Regions from separate parts of the Anaerosinus massiliensis genome, predicted to be linked through region 1. Evidence: riboswitches for the same ligand, from Rfam matches in the RefSeq annotation. Region 1 holds a riboswitch; the other holds the start of a gene.
What was found. Region 1 has a riboswitch for lysine ahead of dapB (4-hydroxy-tetrahydrodipicolinate reductase). Riboswitches for the same ligand answer to the same signal wherever they lie in the genome.

Region 1 (3,193 bases):
ACCAACAACCCACAAATTTAATCCATTCTTAATAGAATAATCTTTTCTAATTCTACCAACAAATACTTCATTTTTATTAGACGTATAAAGAGGCATTGGGTATTCCATCTCATCTGGTTGATCTTGAACAACGACCCCAGGGAAATTAGATAAAGCCTTTTTAGCTTCCTCAACCCCCAATTCGCTTTCTAATTCAAGATTAATAGATTCTGCATGACTACGATATACAGGAACTCGAATCGTTGTTGCCGTAATTCCCATTGTAGCATCATTCATAATTTTATGAGTTTCATCAATCATTTTCATTTCTTCTTTAGTATATAAATTATCCTTAAATACATCAATTTGCGGAATTAAGTTAAATGCAATTTGATAATGCTTAGGTAAACTTGCACCTGGCAAAATATTCGCTATAACTGGCTTATTTTCAACGACAGCCTTGACCTGATTTTCCAATTCTTCAATGGCTTCTTTTCCCCCGCCAGAAACCGCCTGATAAGTAGAAACAACAACTCTTTTTATTTTAGCTTTATCATAAATTGGTTTTAATGCCATTGCCATAATGATTGTAGAACAATTCGGATTTGCAATTATGCCTTTATGCATATGAATAGCCTCAGGATTTACCTCTGGAACGACAAGCGGAACTTCTGAATCCATGCGAAATGCACTAGAGTTATCAATCACTACAGCACCTGCTTTAACAGCTGCCGGCGCAAAAGTTTTACTTGCTGACCCTCCCGCAAATAAAGCAATCTGAACATCTTTGAAAGATTCTTCAGTCGCTTCCTCTACCACATATTCTTTTCCCATAAATTGAATTTTTCTTCCTGCAGACCGTTTAGAAGCAAGTAATTTAAGATTCGCAAAAGGAAAGTTGCGTTCTTCAATTAAAGTTAAGAATTCCTGCCCGACTGCTCCAGTCGCACCTAAAATTGCTACATTATATTTATTCATCTAAAAGTCTCTCCTTATGGTTTTAATCTAGTATATTCTCTAACCCACAAACTAGTTTATTTAAGTGGATAACTTTTTTACATGCAAGTACTACCCCTGGCATAAAAGAGTCTCTATTAATAGAATCATGACGAATCGTTAAAGTTTGCCCAAGACCTCCGAAAATTACTTCTTGATGCGCTACATATCCTGGCAATCTTACACTATGAATACGAATCCCATCATACTCACCGCCTCTGGCTCCATTAATCTTCTCCACTTCATCAGGATGTCCCTGCGGCATGCTTTCACGTACTTCACAAATCGCTTCCGCCGTGTGCAATGCAGTGCCTGATGGAGCATCTAATTTTTGATCATGATGAAGTTCGATAATTTCAACGTTCGGTAAATATTTTGCCACTTCTCTTGACATTTTTATCATCAGCACTGCACCAATTGCAAAATTTGGTGCTATAAACGCACCTACCTGATGTGTTTTACAAAGCGCATCAATTTCAAATTTATCATCATCTGATAATCCAGTTGTACCGATTACAGGATAAACACCATTTTTCAATGCAATTCTCGCATTCTGCATAACAACAGAGGGCTTTGTAAAATCGACCATAACATCTGGCTTCGTATTATTTATTAACTCTTGTAAATTACTTTCAACAACAATTCCTGTTTTTTCAATTCCAATTAATTCTCCAATATCATTTCCACTATGTATATCTACAGCACCAACAAGTTCTAAATCTTGATCATGATAGACTGCACTTAAAACAGATCTTCCCATCTTACCACAAGCACCACTTACAATCACCTTAACCAAAATTTACACCCCCTCTAAAATTTATTAACTAAATAAAAAAGCTGATGAGTGATTTTCTCATCAGCGGTTATAACAATACAAACCATTAGGATAAAATAAAATATTTTATTCCAGATGAGATAGCACTCCACCAAAAACCGAAAGTTTTGATGACAGTCTAATACTTATTAAATATTAAACCAGCATTTGCAATTACGGCAATTGCAAATGCTTCGGCGAACAATCCTTTCCTTTTCGTTCATCGCTACCAAACTCCCTAAAGTACTCTTATTGATCGCACCTCTACTCCATTTTATTAACAGGACTTTTATTTAATTTATGTTCATTTTATACCAATGGTTCCTGACATGTCAATAAAATTTAACTGTCAGCTCTCAACTTTCCACCTTGGCCTAAATGTGTTGGAGTCATCTCTCTAATAATAATTGAAACAGCACTTTGAGGACAATTTGCAGTTTCTGAAATTGCTTCAGTAACTCTTTTTACTAATTCTCTTCTTTGTTCAACAGTTCTTCCTTCGAGCATATCAATTTGTACAATTGGCATATAATCTGCCTCCTTATTTATATATTTATAATATCATTCACCATAAATATATAAATCCCTTCTAAAGGGCAGACTTATTTGGAACTTGTAATACTATTATGAATCGAAACTAATATAAAATACATCGAATAAAATAATTATTTTTAAAAATAGTATAAACTATCATTTTAATGATCATACTAGGATTGTAAATTTTCTCCTCTCCCATATCTGGCGACATATGTCGCCTCTTTTTATTTAATTATTTATAATATCTTTAAAATGTTCATGATACTGCAATAATAAAATGCGCCCGATTTCTTTTAACAAAGAACTATCCTCCATTGTATGCAAAGCAGCTTTTCGTGCTAATAATAATATATCTAAATCAGAAATAATATTCGCTATTTTTAAATCAGGTAGTCCATGTTGTCGAGTTCCAAAAAATTGTCCAGGACCACGAATTTTTAAATCTTCTTCCGCCAAAAGAAATCCATCATACGTTTGTTCCATAACCATTAATCGTTCCTTGGTTTTTTGTGTCTTACTTTTTGTGAGTAAAACACAATATGATTGATATTCGCCTCTCCCAATCCTGCCTCTCAATTGATGTAATTGTGCCAAGCCAAACCGGTCTGCCCCTTCAATAACCATAACATTTGCATTCGGAACATTGATCCCTACTTCAATAACAGTAGTGGATACTAAAATTTTTATTCTACCTTCATAAAAGTCAGTCATAACCTGTTCTTTATCTTTTTTTCCTAATTTTCCATGAATTAAACCACAGGCACACTCTTTAAATATGCCTGTTTTTAATTCTTCAAATAATCCCATAGCAGACTGCGTTTCAATATTTTCAGATTCATCAATTAATGGACATACAACGTAAGCCTG
Region 2 (3,193 bases), 970 kb from region 1:
GCAAGCTCGTATGATGAATGAAATGATGAAAAGATGGGCGTAGGTTTACGCCCATCTTTTATGCTTTCACCGTATTTTCGTTTGTACATAACATAATAGCTTTCCACAGTTCAGCAAGATGGACTTTTTCATCGTTGGCATTATCACAGAATAGGACTTTTACATCTTTATTTTTCGCACATGTGTAACTTTCCTGATACTGATTGATCGCGGCTAGTTCATTGTTGATTGCCTGTGTTAAGAGCTCAAGAACTTCGAAGTTACAGCAGTTTTTGTTGCTCTTACGGAAACTATCAATAGATGGTAAGTTTATCTCAACATCATTAAAAGCACAGTTTTGAACAGGATCTAAACATGCCAACACTGTCATTGTACGACGAAAATGAACCATTTCGTCTTGTGCAATTTCGGTAAATAACTTACAAAGTTCACCGGAAGTCTGTTCTGCAGCGCATAAGTAAAAGTAAATGGCCATGCGTTCGCCGATTGCATTTTTTCTAAGTAACAGCAAGTCTGGATCTGTTGGACACATGCAAGAAGAATCCGGTTGATTTGGATATAATCCTTTATAAGGAACATGTCTTTCATCCATAATAAAAAGCCTCCCATATTCATTTTTATATAATATGAATATGGGAGGCGAGATGTGCGCAAGAAAAAGTATTAGAATTTCAATGTTGCAAAATAATCTTCCATTGTTTCAGCACGGCGAATCATTTCTACATCGCCATCTGATTTTAATAATAATTCCGCACTGCGAAGTTTACCGTTATAATTAAAGCCCATTGCGTGACCATGTGCGCCAGCGTCGTGAATGATGAGGACATCGCCGATCTCGATTTTTGGCAGTGCGCGGTCTACTGCGAATTTATCATTGTTTTCACAAAGTGAACCCGTAATGTCATAAATCTGATCACAAGGCGCATTTTCTTTTCCAAGAACCGTGATATGGTGATAAGCACCATAAAGTGCAGGACGCATTAGATTTGCCATGCAGGCATCTAAGCCGATATAATTTTTATAGATTTCTTTTTTGTGAAGTGCTGTGGAAACAAGGTATCCGTAAGGGCCAGTGATGGAACGTCCTAATTCAAGGGCAATCGTAAGTGGCGCAATACCGTTTGCTACAATGATTTTTTCGTATGCTTTTTTGATGCCTTCGCCAACATACTCTAAATCTACGGCTTCTTGTTCCGGGCGATAAGGAATACCGACACCGCCGCCGAAATTGACAAACTCTAATTGAATACCGAGTTTTTGATGGATTTCAACAGCTAAATTAAACATAAGCTCGGCTGTGCCAATGAAACAATCCGGATTGAGTTCGTTGGAAATTACCATTGTATGCAGACCGAATCTTTTTACGCCTTTTTCTTTGGCGATTTTATAAGCCTCAAAGATTTGTTCTCTGGTCAAGCCATATTTTGCTTCTTCCGGTTTGCCGATAATCGTGTTGCCATTTTCGAGTAAAGGACCAGGATTATAACGGAAGGATAGAATTTCTGGGAATCCAGCATGTTTTTCTAAGTAGTCAATATGTGTAATATCATCAAGATTGATCACAGCACCAAGCTCAATTGCTTTTTGAAATTCATTTGCAGGTGTGTCATTTGACGTAAGCATAATGGATTCACCACGAATGCCGGACATATCAGCGAGCAGTAATTCCGGAAGGGAACTGCAGTCCGCGCCGACGCCTTCTTCACGAAGAATTTTTAGTAAAGCTGGATTTGGTGTTGCTTTCACTGCAAAATATTCTCTGAAGCAAGGTGCCCATTCAAATGCTTTAAATAATCTGCGTACATTGTTTCTGATTGCTTGTTCATCATAAATATGAAAAGGGGTTGGATATTTTTTTATAATTTCTTGTAATTTACTGCGGTCAATAGGAAATACTTTTTCTGCCATGACGATACCTCCGTATTTTGAAGTTAAATCTTATTTGGGAAAATAAAAAGCGATTTGGAAGTTTCGATACCTCGCAAATCGCTAAATCAGTTTAAACTAGCAATGCAAGATAGCACTCCACACCTAAGTATGACAGTCTTGTGTTTCTTCAACCCAAGACCAACGATCGTTTTCTGCCTGAAACAAATCGTTTCGGCGACGATCCCTTTGAATACACATCTACGCTGGCAACTCCGTGTAGCTACTCTTGATCAGCCGCAACCTCTATCTGTAATTATTAAGTTTGCAACATTATATCAATATTAAGATAAAGTGTCAATTGAAAAAAGTTCTCAATCGACAAAAAATTAACAATTTTTAATTGAATTACGTAAGAAAAAAATATTTTTGTAACTTGCTTGTTGCGTAAAAAGGTCAAAGCATCATAAAGCAGCTAGAACCGAATTTTGGTTTAATGGATTTTTTGTAATAATAAATAATATTATGGAAGTAAGATAGAATATGGTACAATAAAGGTTAAATAAGTTTTAGAGCGTAAAGCGGGGTGATGTTTATGTGGCTAAAATTATGGACATGGATGCGTTTATTCAGAGAAAATTTTGTGCTCTTATATTTTGCATGGAAAAATCCTGCGACACCGCGATATCTGAAAACGCTGCTGCTGATTGTGATTGGTTATTTGCTGAGCCCAATCGATTTGGTGCCAGATTCGCTGCCTGTGATTGGCCTGCTAGATGATATGACGATCGTTCCGGCTGCACTTTATTTATTAATGCGCGGCTTGCCAGAAGATGTTCGGATAGAGTGCCAGCGTGATATGAAGAAGTTAGAAAAAAGAATGCCATATATTTTAACTGCCATTGCAGTGATAGGCATACTTTGGGTGGCATTTTTGATATGGGGCGTGTATTCGTTATGGAAATGATTTTGTTTTGATTGGTATGGGGTGTAAAATTTGAGATTATATATTGCCGAAAAGCCTAGTATGGGGGCAGAAATTGCGAAATGTTTGACTGGTCCGATTCAACGTAAAGATGGTTACTTAATAACGAAAGATGGTGTAGTAACCTGGGGATTTGGTCATATTTTAAGACAAGCCGAGCCAAATGAATATGATAGTAAGTATCAGAAATGGCGTATGGAGGATTTACCGATTATCCCGCAGGAGTGGAAGCTTTTAATTGATAAATCTTGTGAGAAACAATTTTATATTATCAAAGGATTAATTGATCAGGCGACAGAGATTGTGCACGCAGGTGACCCGGATCGCGAGGGTCAGTTGTTA

Region 2: another riboswitch for lysine. It lies ahead of BN6559_RS05740 (diaminopimelate decarboxylase family protein); the one in region 1 lies ahead of dapB (4-hydroxy-tetrahydrodipicolinate reductase).

What each region holds. Positions count from the first base shown of each region.
Region 1 covers NZ_LT575483.1:153,418-156,610, forward strand. Annotated here, with positions in the region: gene BN6559_RS00765 (aspartate-semialdehyde dehydrogenase) at 1-957, opposite strand, end outside; gene dapB (4-hydroxy-tetrahydrodipicolinate reductase) at 980-1,771, opposite strand; lysine riboswitch at 1,884-2,064, opposite strand; gene BN6559_RS00775 (2-hydroxymuconate tautomerase) at 2,132-2,338, opposite strand; gene recG (ATP-dependent DNA helicase RecG) at 2,555-3,193, opposite strand, start outside.
Region 2 covers NZ_LT575483.1:1,125,077-1,128,269, reverse strand. Annotated here, with positions in the region: gene BN6559_RS05745 (hypothetical protein) at 59-592, opposite strand; gene BN6559_RS05740 (diaminopimelate decarboxylase family protein) at 664-1,908, opposite strand; lysine riboswitch at 2,011-2,183, opposite strand; gene BN6559_RS05735 (YkvA family protein) at 2,462-2,833, shown strand; gene BN6559_RS05730 (DNA topoisomerase 3) at 2,864-3,193, shown strand, end outside.